DNA from 2 places in the Dokdonella koreensis DS-123 genome. Region 1 is predicted to be linked to the other one. Evidence: predicted binding sites of a transcription regulator. Region 1 holds the regulator's gene; the other holds the start of a gene.

Evidence for each region. Region 1 encodes sigma-54, which starts transcription at its own class of promoters, with help from an activator protein. Its sites were predicted from a motif close to TGGCACGNGCNTTGC; they were not measured.
Region 2: adh (aldehyde dehydrogenase) is a predicted target of sigma-54. The motif match lies at 3,932-3,946, and genes of this name have one in related genera.

What each region holds. Positions count from the first base shown of each region.
Region 1 covers NZ_CP015249.1:1,934,599-1,940,917, forward strand. Annotated here, with positions in the region: gene rapZ (RNase adapter RapZ) at 1-889, opposite strand, end outside; gene hprK (HPr(Ser) kinase/phosphatase) at 883-1,833, opposite strand; gene I596_RS07790 (PTS sugar transporter subunit IIA) at 1,886-2,353, opposite strand; gene hpf (ribosome hibernation-promoting factor, HPF/YfiA family) at 2,386-2,706, opposite strand; gene I596_RS07800 (RNA polymerase factor sigma-54) at 2,852-4,279, opposite strand; gene lptB (LPS export ABC transporter ATP-binding protein) at 4,462-5,181, opposite strand; gene lptA (lipopolysaccharide transport periplasmic protein LptA) at 5,181-5,783, opposite strand; gene lptC (LPS export ABC transporter periplasmic protein LptC) at 5,743-6,319, opposite strand, start outside; gene kdsC (3-deoxy-manno-octulosonate-8-phosphatase KdsC) at 6,318-6,319, opposite strand, start outside.
Region 2 covers NZ_CP015249.1:1,168,257-1,174,575, reverse strand. Annotated here, with positions in the region: gene I596_RS04595 (C40 family peptidase) at 1-25, shown strand, start outside; gene I596_RS04590 (NADPH-dependent FMN reductase) at 119-679, opposite strand; gene I596_RS04585 (FKBP-type peptidyl-prolyl cis-trans isomerase) at 801-1,283, opposite strand; gene I596_RS04580 (YkvA family protein) at 1,337-1,849, opposite strand; gene I596_RS04575 (sigma-54-dependent Fis family transcriptional regulator) at 1,896-3,746, opposite strand; gene adh (aldehyde dehydrogenase) at 3,987-5,507, shown strand; gene pedF (cytochrome c-550 PedF) at 5,622-6,095, shown strand; gene I596_RS04560 (methanol/ethanol family PQQ-dependent dehydrogenase) at 6,174-6,319, shown strand, end outside.

The sequences.
Region 1 (6,319 bases):
CCATTTCGCGGTGGTAGCTCAGCACCTGGCGGTAGCGCTCGCGGCAATGTTCGGCGAGGCGCTCGGCCAGGTAGACCGAGCGATGGCGGCCGCCGGTGCAGCCGATGCAGATGGTGACATAACTGCGGCCTTCCGATTCGAACCGCGGCAGCCAGTTGTCGAGAAAGCCGGCCACGTCGGTGCGGAACCGCTCGACGTCCGGCTGCTGCTCGAGCCATTCGCGGACCACGGCGTCCTTGCCGGACAGCGGCCGCAGCGACGGGTTCCAGTGCGGGTTGGGCAGGGCGCGGGCGTCGAACACGAAGTCGGCGTCGGGCGGTACGCCGCGCCGGTAGGCGAACGACTCGAACAGCAATGTCATCGAGCCGCTCTTCTGGCCCATCTCGGTGATGACCAGGCGCCGCAGCTGGTGGACGTTGATGTCGCTGGTGTCGATGACCTTGTCGGCGATCGCCTGCATCGGCCGCAGCAGCTTTCGTTCCTGCACGATCGCGTCGGCCAGCGCGACGCCGTCGATCGAGAGCGGATGGCGCCGCCGCGATTCGGAATAGCGCTTGAGCAGGACGTCGTCGCGCGTGTCCAGGAACAGCAGGCGGTAGTCGATGCCCGAACTGGCGAGGTCGGCCAGGATGCCCGGCAGCCGGTCCAGGTCCTGGCGCCGGTTGCGCACGTCGACGCCGACCGCGAGCCGCGGGTGCACCGCCACCGAATCCTGGGAGACGGCCGAGACGAAGGCCGGCATCAGCGCGCTGGGCAGGTTGTCGACGCAGTAGTAGTCCAGGTCCTCCAGCGTGCGCAGCGCGACCGTCTTGCCGGAGCCGGACAGGCCGCTGACGACGATCAACTGGGTCCGCGGGACGGGGATGGCATCGAGCGGCGCGTCTACCATGGCGGCAGGCGGCGCATCTGGTGCGCCTGGCGGTCGATGAAGGTCTGGGCCGGGTCGAGGCCCTTGGTCTTGAGCATGTGGCTGCGCACCGCGGCTTCGGCGAGGACGGCGATGTTGCGCCCGGGCGCAACCGGAATGACGATCTGCGGCACCTGCAGGTCCAGCACCTCGCGGTAGCCGACGTCGCCGGTGAGCCGGATCATGCTGTCACCGGGAACGTCCAGGCGCTGCGGCTGCAGATGGACGATCAGGCGCAGGTACTTGGACTGCTTGACCGCCGTATGGCCGAACATCTCGCGCACGTTCAGGATGCCGAGGCCGCGCACTTCCAGCAGGTCGCGCAGCATCTCCGGGCAGGTGCCGTCGATGACGTCGGGCGCGATCTGGGTGAACTCCGGGGCGTCGTCGGCCACTAGGCGGTGGCCGCGTGTGATCAGCTCCAGCGCCAGCTCGCTCTTGCCGGTGCCCGACTCGCCGGTGATCAGCACGCCGATCGAGTTGACCTCCATGAACACGCCGTGCAGCGTGATCTGGCGCGCCAGCGCGCGTGCCAGGTGGTACTGCAGGTAGGTCAGCAGCTCGTGTCCGCGCTTGGGGCTGGCCCAGAGCGGGGTTTGCGATTCGTCGGCGGCCTCGCGCAGGTCGGCCGGTACCGCCTGGTCCTTGGTCACGACCAGGGCGATCGGCTTGTAGTTCATCACGCGCTCGATCGTTTCCCAGCGCTGGCGCGAGTCGAGCCCGTCGAGGTAGCTCAGCTCCTCGGTGCCGATGATCTGGACCTTGTTCGGGTAGATGATGTTGAGATAGCCGACCAGCGACGGGCGGCGCGTCTGCGCGCCGACCGGCTCGATGACGCGGTTCTCGCCGCGCATGCCGCTGACCCAGCGCAATGCGAGGCGCTCGCTGACGGCGTCGAAGATCTCGCGGGCGGTGACTCGATCCAAGCGGCGGCTCTCTGGGGCACGGCGCGGCGCGCACGGGCCGCTTCGGCGCGCCTCAGCCGGACTGACGGGCAGCGCGTGCCCATTCTGCCAGTTTCGCGCGCATCGTGGCGGCATCGGGCGCCGCCCGCAGGCCGTCGGTGAGCCGTTCGTCGGAGAAGATCTGGGCCAGTTCGGCCAGGAGCTGCAGGTGGCCGTCGGTGAAGTGCGCGGGAACCGCCAGCGCGGCCACCAGGTCGACCGGCCGGCCGTCGCCGGCGCCGAAGTCGATCGGTTCGGCCAAACGCACGAAGGCGGCGCGGGCGGTGTCGATCTGGGGCGTGCGGCCGTGCGGAATCGCCACGCCGCGCCCGAGGCCGGTACCCCCCAGCCGTTCGCGCGCCAGGAGGGAATCGAGGATGGCCGGCCGCTCGCCGTCGTCGACGGCGAGCATGCCGGCCAGGCGGTGGATCAGGTGTTGCTTGTCACCGGCGCTGACGCCGACATGCACCCGCTCTGCGGGCAGGAGATCGAGCAGTGGCATGTGGTGGCGCGGGCGTCCTTCGCATCAGGGCATCAGGCGTAGCGTGCCGAGCGTACCTCATCGGCATGGTGATCGGCACGCTTGCCCTTGAGCTTGCGCATCTGCGCGCCGAGCTTGTCCACCAGCGCGTCCAGCGCGGCGTACATGTCGGCAGCGGTGGTCTCGGCATGCAGGGTGCGGCCACCGGACAGCAAGGTGACTTCGGCCTTGTGCAGCAGCTTCTCGACGCTGATCACGATCGTCATCTCGTTGACCTGCTCGAAGGTTCGGCCGAGTCGCTCGAACTTCCCCAGCGCGTAGTCGCGGATCGCGGGAGTGACTTCGACTTGATGCCCCTTGACGTGGATCTGCATGACGACCTCCGTTACTGCGGGTGAGCCGGGATTACCGGCATTTGCCGCATCGCGCCTTCGAGACGCGAGGCGGGCTTGAAGCTGTCGGACACGAATCGGGCCGCTAGGTTCCTTTGAAAGAGGGATGGGGGTGTTCCGGGAGGTATCAACTCAGGCGTGCGCGGTCGTTGGAAGAGGGGATGTTCATCGCCTCGCGGTACTTGGCGACCGTGCGCCGGGCGACGTTGATGCCCCGGTTGTTCAGTTCGGAGGTCAGGGCCTGGTCGGACAACGGCCGTTCGGGCCGCTCGTCGGCCACCAGCTTGCGGATCATCGCCTGGATCGCCGTGGCCGAGGCCGCGCCGCCGTCGATCGTGGTCACGCCGCTGGAGAAGAAGTACTTGAACTCGAACGTGCCGCGCGGGGTGTGCAGGTACTTGCGCGTGGTCACGCGGCTGACCGTCGACTCGTGCATGCCGATCTCGTCGGCCACGTCCTTGAGCACCAGCGGGCGCATCGCCTCGGGCCCGAACTCCAGGTAGGCCTCCTGCGCGCGCACGATCGCGGTGGCGACCTTCAGCAGCGTGTCGGCCCGCGTCTGCAGGCTCTTGATCAGCCAGCGCGCTTCCTGGAGCTGGCTGCGCAGGTAGTTGGCGTCGTCGCGCTTGGCGCGTGCGATCAGGGCCGCGTAGTGCTGGTTGATCGACAGCCGCGGCTGGCAGCCGGGCGACAGCGAGACCTGCCAGCGGCCGTTGTGCTTGATCGCATAGGCGTCGGGCGCCACGTACTCGGCCGGCGCCGCCGAATGGCCGGCGCCGGGCTTGGGATTGAGCGAGCGGATCAGCGTGATCGCGCCGTCGAGCTCGTCGGCGCTGGCGCGCAGCTTCTGGCACAGCTTGCCGCGGTCGTTGCGCGCCAGCTGGTCCAGGTGCTGGTCGACCAGCACCTCGGCCAGCGCGATCGCCGGCGTGTCGCGGCTGCAGGCTTCCAGCTGTACCAGCAGGCATTCGCGCAGCGTACGGCTGGCGACGCCGAGCGGATCGAAGCGCTGCACGCGATGCCGGACCGCCTCCACTTCGTCGGCGGAGACACTGAACAGCTGCGAGACGCTCTGGGCCAGCGCCTCGCCCGGCTCGGTCAGGTAGCCGTCGTCGTCCACCGCCTCGATGATCGCGGTGGCGATGGTGCGGTCCCGCGGCGACATCGGCGTCAGGTTGAGCTGCCAGAGCAGGTGGTCGCGCAGGTCCTCGGCTTCCGCGTCCTGCGGTTCCATGCCGTCCTCGTCGGTCGGCGTTCCGCGGTATTCGTTGTGCTCGAGCGAGAGGTCGAGCGGGCCGTCGTCGTCGGCGCTGGATTCGCTGGCCGATTCGGCCGGGGAGGCGTCGGTCTCGCCGACGTCGGCCGGCTCGGACTCGCCCGATTCGTCGAAGTCCGCGTCGCCGTCGGTCATGTCCAGCAGCGGATTGGACTCCAGCGCGACGGCCAGCTCCAGCTCCAGTTCCATGCGGGAAAGCTGCAACAGGCGGATGGCCTGTTGGAGTTGCGGAGTGAGCGCCAGTTGTTGGCTGACGCGTAGCTGGAGAGCAGGTTTCATGCGTGGATCATGCCAATCCCCTGACGAGAAATCCTAGCGCTAAATCGCGAAGGCGGGCAGGGCTTGACGTTGTCGCGGGAAGGGAACAGGCTTGGCCGTGCGGCAGGCTCGGTGGACGTGCCCGGGTCACGGCCGCACCGACGCAGCGCAGCGACAGGCGCCGCCGCACCGCATCCGGCCTGCTACATCCGGAATTCGCGGCCGAGATAGACCTCGCGCACCTGCTCGTTGGTCAGGATGTCGGCCGGAACCCCCTGCGCCAGCACCACGCCGTCGCTCATGATGTAGGCGCGGTCGCAGATGCCGAGCGTCTCGCGGACGTTGTGGTCGGTGATCAGGATGCCGATGCCGCGATCCTTCAGGTGGCGGACGATGCGCTGGATGTCGACGACGGAGATCGGGTCGACGCCGGCGAACGGTTCGTCCAGCAGCATGAAGCGCGGCTTGGCCGCCAGGGCCCGCGCGATCTCCACGCGCCGGCGTTCGCCGCCCGAGAGGCTTTGTCCCTTCTGCCCGGTGATGTGCCCGATCTGCAGCTCCTGCAGCAGCGCCTCGAGCTCGGCCATGCGCCCGGCGGCATCGAGGTCTTCGCGCAGCTCGAGGATCGCCAGGATGTTCTCGGCGACGCTGAGCCGGCGGAACACGGACGGCTCCTGCGGCAGGTAGCCGACCCCCATGCGGGCACGGACGTGCATCGGCTGGTGCGTGATGTCGACCTCGTCCAGGCGGATCACGCCGGCGTCCGAGGCGATCAGGCCGACGACCATGTAGAAGCAGGTCGTCTTGCCGGCGCCGTTGGGGCCGAGCAGGCCGACCACCTCGCCGGCCTCCACCGCGAAGCCGAAGTCCCGTACGACGTTGCGGCCGCGAAAGCTCTTGCGCAGCCCTTCGGCACTCAGCATCAGGGCGTGCCGGCCGCCGGTGGCGCGGTCTTCGGGAGGAAGCGCAGGTGCACCTCGCTGCCGGGGGCACTGCTGCCGCCTTCCATCGCGCCGGTATTGGTGTTGTAGGTCATCTGCGCGCCACGGAACTCCGAGCGTCCTTCCTGGACCACCACGACATCGCCGTTGAGATCGGCCACGCCGGTGTCGGTGTTGAACTCGATCGTCGCCGCGGTGGCCTTCATCAGGCCGCCGTCACCGTCCATCCGCTGTTCGAGCCGCGCCGGCTTGCCGGTCAGCACGATGCGGCGGACCTGGTTGTCGCCGCCGGCCCCGCCGCCCTTGGCCGTGTCGTAGAGCTTGGCCTCGTCGCCCTGAGCCTTGAGCGAACCCTGCTCGACGCGGACGTTGCCGGTGAGCGTGCCGAAGTTGGTGTCGCTGCCGGTCGCACGGCCCTGGGTCAGGCGCTGGTACTGCGCCTTGATGTCCAGCGGCTGGTTGCGGTCGGTGCTGAGGGCCAGGGCCGGCCCGGCCGGCAGCAGGACCGCCGCCAGCAGGAGGAGCGCTCGGGCAAGCGGCGAATCAACGCCGACGTGGACGGGGTTCGAAGGTGTTGTGGACATCGGAAAGCAACTCCAGGACTTTCGTGTTCATGTCGCCGCGCAGGCCGGTGCCGCGCAGTATAGAACCGGGCTGCTCGATCCGTGTGGGCGCGGCCGTTTCGAGCTTGCCGGTCTTCGGCCAGGTCGTCAGGTCCGAGGTGTGGATCGTGGCCGGCTGGATCGGCCCGTCGGCCTTGCGCTCCAGGACGACGTCGCCTTCGAGCTTCATCGTCGATCCGCTCTTGTCGATCCAGGCCGAGTTCGACCGGCCCAGCCAGGGCTGGCCCTGGTCGTCGAGCAGGGTGTAGCGCGGATCGGTGACGTAGATCGAGCCGTCCTCGCCGCGCCGGGCCAGACGCGGCCCGCTGATCGCGAACGACAGGCGGCCGGTGTCGTCCAGCGCGTTCATCGTGAAATCGGCGAGCGTGTAGTCCGAGCGGGGCGGGCCGCCGTAGGTCTGTTCGTCCACGCGCGGCCGGTTGATCCAGACCAGGATCTGGGTCGCCAGCGCGATCACGGCCAGCGCCAGCACGGCCAGCCAGTAGCGCCGGTCGGTC
Region 2 (6,319 bases), 770 kb from region 1:
CTACGGCAAGCGCGTGCTCGACTGAGGCCGGTCGCACGGCGGAATGCGCCACGCCCGGCACGCCCGACGGGCGGATTGCGCCAGCGTGGGGACGGCCATGCCCTGGGCCGCCGCAGGTTCAGCCGCGCAACCGCAACGCCAGCGACTGCAGCGTCAGCAGCAGGTTGCCGAGCAGCGTGCGTGCGGTTTCATCGGTCAGACGGCCTTGCGCGTCGAACTTCGACGCGGCATGGCCGAGCAGCACTTCGGGCCGGTTGGCGACCTGCACGTCGAGGCCGAGCGCCAGCTGGCGCAACTGCATCTGGGCCCGGGCGGTGCCGAGCACGCCGGTGCTGGCACCGATCACCGCCATCGCCTTGCCGGCCAGCGCGCTCTGGCCGGCCGGGCGCGAAGCCCAGTCGAGCGCGTTCTTGAGCAGGCCGGGAATGGCGTAGTTGTACTCGGGCGTGGCGATCAGTAGCGCATCGGCGGCGCGGATCTGCGCCTTGAAGCGCTGCACCGGTGCCGGCAGACCGGCAGCCTCGACGTCGCCGTCGTAGAACGGGATGTCGGCGATCTCGGCCAGCTCCAGCTGCATGCCGGGCGGCAGCGCTTCCTGCGCCGCCCGCATCAGCAGGCGGTTGTAGGAGCCCTGGCGCAGGCTGGCGACGACACCGACGACGCGGACCGGATCAGACATGGTGGCGCTCCTGCGGAACGGCTGGAAAACAGCCGTCTACGCTAGGTGCGCTGCCCGGCGCGATAAAGCCGCGCCGGACAGATGAACCATTCACATGGTGGGTACAATGCGGCGCCGCCGGTCAATGGGCGTGGCCGGGACCGTGCACGTGGCGATGCGCGATCTCTTCGGGCGTCGCGTCGCGGATCGCGGTGATCTCGATGTCGAAGTCCAGCGTGCGGCCGGCCAGCGGGTGGTTGACGTCGACGTCGATCACGGTGGTGCCGACCTTGACGACGGTGACCTGGCGGTGGCCGCCCTCGCGCAGTCCCAGCGCGGTGACCGAGCCGGGGCGCAGCTGCTGGACGTTCTGGAAGTACTTCTTCGGCACGCGCTGGATCGAGCCTTCCTGGCGCTCGCCGTAGGCTTCCGCCGGCGGCACGCTGACCTGGAAGCGGTCGCCGACGGCGCGGCCGGCCAGCGCGTTCTCCAGGCCCGGGATGATGCCGCCATGGCCGATCAACACCTCCAGCGGCTGGCCGCGGTCGCGCGAGGAATCGACGGGCTCGCCGTCGGCACCGACGCTGTAGTGGAACGACACGACCTTGTTCTTATCGACCTGCATGCTGTTCTCGACACAATCCGGGGCGCGCGATTATAGCCGACCGCCGCCGCGGCTCAGGCCGGCGCGGCGGCGGGCCGGCGCATGCGCGCTTGCAGGCGCACGCGCTGGGCGGCCAGCCGGCGGGCGGCGTCGATCCGGTCGCCGGCATCGGCCAGCAGCAGGCGCCGTGCCGCGCAGAACCGGTCGTAGGCCGACAGCACGTGGCGCATGCGGCGCACCAGCAGCTCGAGCACGATCGCATCGTCGAGCAGGCCGATGATCTGGATGTCGTCGGCGATCAGGTCCTCGGGGTCGCTGAAGTACGCCAGCGTCGCCAGCACCTCCTCGCGCTCGGGCGCCGGCAGCGCCCAGGCCTCGTCCTCGAGCATGACGATCAGCCGCTGCACGTGCACCAGGCGCTTGCGGATGTAGCTCGGCACCGAGCCGGCGCACAGGCCGTCCAGCGCGTGCTTGGCGCCGTCGATGATGTCGACCTCGTCGCTGTGCGCGGCGGTCCGGCGCGACGCCTCGAGCGCCGTGGCCAGGAGGTCGAGGTCGGCCGGCTCCAGTTCGATCGTGATCCGCATCGGGCCAGCCTAGCCGGGCGGACACCGGGGCGTCAAAGGCGCCCGGTCACGGCCGCAGGCGGCGGTACAACGTGCTGCGGCTGACACCCAGCCGGCGTGCCGCCGCCGAGACGTTGCCGTCGCATTCGGCCAGGGCGCGGCGCATCGCCGACTCGGCGATCGCCTGCAGGCCCTCGTCGGCCGCCACCGGCGGCGGTGCGCCGACGCGGCGCAGTTCCGCCGGCAGGTGCTCGACGCCGATCACCGGTGCCGGCGCCAGCACGCACAGCGCGCGCAGCGTGCCGGCCAGCTGGCGGTAGTTGCCGGGCCAGGGCGCGGCGCAGAGCACGGCCATCGCCTCCGCACCGATCGCGAGGCCGGCAGCCTCGCCGCCGAGCGCGCGCCAGAGATGGCGGATCAGGCCGGCCCGGTCGTCGAGCGCGCGCACCGGCCGCAGCCGGACCACGTGCTGGGCGATGCGGAAGTAGAGGTCGGCGCGGAAACGGCCGGCCGCGACCTCCGCTTCCAGGTCGCGATGGGTCGCGCAGATGATCGAGAAATCGACCGGTACCGCCGGTCCGCCGCCGAGCGGTGCCACCGCGCGCTCCTGCAGCACGCGCAGGAAGCGGCTCTGCAACGTCAGCGGCATGTCGCCGATCTCGTCGAGGAACAGCACGCCGCCGTGCGCCTCGCGCAGCAGGCCGGCGGCGCCCTCGCGGCGCGCGCCGGTGAAGGCGCCGCCGACATAGCCGAACAGTTCCGCCTCGATCAGGCCTTCGGGAAAGGCGGCGCAATTGACCGCGACCAGCCGCCCGCTGCCGCGCCGGCTGCGCCGGTGGATCTCGCGCGCGAACACCTCCTTGCCGGTGCCGGTCTCGCCGATCAGCGCGAACGGCAGGTCAGCGTCGAGCAGGCGCACTGCGGTGTCGAGCGCGTGCCGCTGCTCGGCGTCGAAGACCGGCGCCGGCGCCGTGGCACCGCGGGCCGGACCGGGCGCCGCCACCGATGCCGGTGCGGACCGCGGCGGCGCCGCCACCCGGCCGCGCGCGTAGAGACTGGTGCCCAGGTGATTGCGCAGCTCGACCACGTCCTCGCCGCGCGGCAGCGGCGAGGTGAACAGGTCCGCGTAGCGGCGCCGGCCGAGCTCGTCCCAGGACAGGCCGGTCAGCGCCAGCGCGTGCCGGTTGGCACCGACGATGCGGTCGCCCTCGAACGCCAGCAGGCCCTCGCGCGGCGTGCCGATCAGGCCGGGCTCGGCGTGCAGGCGCAGCACCGTGCCGGCGCCGAAGGTGTGCATGAACAGCCGGTGCTCGATCTGCTCGACCGCGAAACGCACCATGCCCAGCGCGTGGGTGTGGTGCACCGAGGCCTCGCCGGAGAGGTCGAGTACGCCGGCAAGCTGGCCGGTGGGATCGAAGATCGGTGCCGCCGCACAGCTCAGCATGCGGTGCGGCGGGAAGTAGTGCTCGCCGCCGCGCACCTCGACCGCGCGGCGTTCCACCACGGCGGTGCCGATCGCGTTGGTGCCGATCGAGGTCTCGCCCCACGGCGCGCCGGGACGCAGCGCGACGCGCGATGCCTTGTCGAGGAAGTCGGCGCTGCCGAGCGCGTCGAGGATCACGCCATCGGGCGCGGTCAGCACGACGATGCTGCCGGTGGCGCGCGCATCGGCGTAGAGCGACTCGATCTCCGGCCGGCACAGGCGCTGCAGCCGCTCGAAACGCTCCTTGAGCTCGCCGAGCGCCGAGCCGCTGGCCGGCTCGATGCGCAGGCGCTCGTCCACCGACAGGCCGTGCTCGCGGCAGCGCCGCCACGACTGCAGGATCAGCTCCGACACGAGGCCATGCGGCAGCGTGCCGGCGTCGAAGAAACGACGGCGTGCGGCATCGACGGAACCGGTGGTGGGCATGCGCTTCATCGGGTGTCGCATTTTGCGACAGGTGCTCGGGACGGTGTCCCGATAAACAGCACATCGCCGATGCCCGCGCAAGCGACCCGCGCCTCCGACACCTGCTGCAGCGCAACGCAGGCGATCGATGCATCGCATCGGCAGCGCATCCGGGTCGTTGACACAACGCAGCACGAACCGGTGCACGTGGCCGATGGCACGCTCCCTGCTCTGAAGGGAACGTCACCCCCGACCTCACGGAGAGCCTCCATGACCAAGCTCGAACTCCAGCAACTGGCCGAGCGTCCGCCGTTCAAGGCGCGCTACGGCAACTACATCGGCGGCCAGTGGCGCGCACCGATCAACGGCACCTACTTCGAGAACGTCACGCCGGTCACCGGCAAGCCCTGCGGCGAGATCCCGCGCTCGGACAAGGACGACATCGAGGCGGCGCTGGACGCCGCGCATGCCGCCAAGGACGCCTGGGGCCGCACCTCGCCGGCCGAGCGCGCGAACATCCTCAACAAGATCGCCGACCGCATCGAGCAGAACATCGCGCTGCTCGCGCACGCCGAGACCTGGGACAACGGCAAGCCGATCCGCGAGACCCTCAACGCCGACCTGCCGCTGGCGATCGACCATTTCCGCTACTTCGCCGGCGCGGTGCGCGCGCAGGAAGGCGGCATCAGCGAGATCGACCACGACACCATCGCCTACCACTTCCACGAGCCGCTTGGCGTGGTCGGCCAGATCATCCCGTGGAACTTCCCGCTGCTGATGGCGGTGTGGAAGCTGGCGCCGGCGCTGGCCGCCGGCAACTGCGTGGTACTCAAGCCGGCCGAACAGACACCGGCCAGCATCCTGGTCCTGGCCGAGGTCGTCGGCGACCTGCTGCCGCCCGGCGTGCTCAACATCGTCAACGGCTTCGGCGTCGAGGCCGGCAAGCCGCTGGCGTCGAGCCCGCGCATCGCCAAGATCGCCTTCACCGGCGAGACGACGACCGGCCGGCTGATCATGCAGTACGCCTCGCAGAACCTGATCCCGGTGACGCTGGAGCTCGGCGGCAAGTCGCCGAACATCTTCTTCGAGGACGTCATGGCCGAGGACGACGACTTCCTCGACAAGGCGATCGAAGGCTTCGTGCTGTTCGCGTTCAACCAGGGCGAGGTCTGCACCTGCCCGAGCCGCGCGCTGGTGCACGAGAAGATCTACGACCGCTTCATCGAGAAGGCGCTCAAGCGTGTAGCGGCGATCCAGCTCGGCTCGCCGCTGGACCCCGCGACGATGGTCGGTGCGCAGGCCTCCGGCGAGCAGCTCCAGAAGATCCTGTCCTACATCGACATCGGCCGGCAGGAAGGCGCCGAGGTGCTGATCGGCGGCGAGCAGAACGTCCAGGCCGGCGAGCTGGCCGGCGGCTACTACGTCAAGCCGACCGTCTTCAAGGGCCACAACCGCATGCGGATCTTCCAGGAGGAGATCTTCGGGCCGGTGCTGTCGGTGACGACGTTCAAGGACGATGCCGAGGCGCTGGCGATCGCCAACGACACGCTCTACGGCCTCGGTGCCGGCGTGTGGAGCCGCGACGGCAATCGCGCGTACCGGTTCGGCCGCGCGATCCAGGCCGGGCGCGTGTGGACCAACTGCTACCACGCCTATCCGGCGCATGCCGCGTTCGGCGGCTACAAGCAATCGGGCATCGGCCGCGAGAACCACAAGATGATGCTCGACCACTACCAGCAGACCAAGAACCTGCTGGTCAGCTACAGCCCGAAGAAGCTCGGCTTCTTCTGATCCGGCGGGCGCCGCCGCCCGCCGCCCTCCCGGACGTACCCACTCCCGCCACGGCGGGAGCGGGTTCGGCCGGCCCGCACACCGGCTCCCGCCGCCTCGCTCCCAGGACGCTTCATGCAGAACACACCCCGCTCCCCGCGCACCGCGCTCGTCGCCCTGCTCCTCGCCGCGCTGGCCGGCCCCGTCCACGGCCACGGCGACACCGTGCCCCAGGCGGTCGACACGCACACGCTGCCGGCGCTGGGCGACGCGCCGCAGGCGCGCAACCCGTACGCCGCCGGCGCGGCGCACGCGGAAGCCGTCCGCATCGGCAGCTCCGCCTACAACCAGAACTGCGCGCGCTGCCACGGGTTGGAGGCGGTGTCCGGCGGCATCGCGCCGGACCTGCGCAAGCTCAATGCCGACTGCGGCGCGTTCGAGTCGCCCGATGCCGAATGCCTCGCCGAAGTGGACCAGTACTTCTACGACACCGTCGCGAAGGGCCGTGTACGCGAAGGCCGCGTCTACATGCCGCCGTTCAAGGACATCTTCAGCCAGGAAGCGATCTGGGCGATCCGCAGCTACATCGACACGCGACGGCCGGACTGACGGCACGCGCACCGCAGCACGCCATCCACGGCAACGAACACGACAAGAACGAACACGACAAGAAGGGGAAGCACCGCAATGAGAAAGCTCATCGTCCACGCGATCACCGCGACGCTGCTCACAGGCGGCACGGCCGGCGCGCTCGCCGCCGGCACCGCCACCGCCTCATCGAAGGTGACCTGGGAGGACATCGCCAACGACGACAGCACGCCCGGCGACGTGCT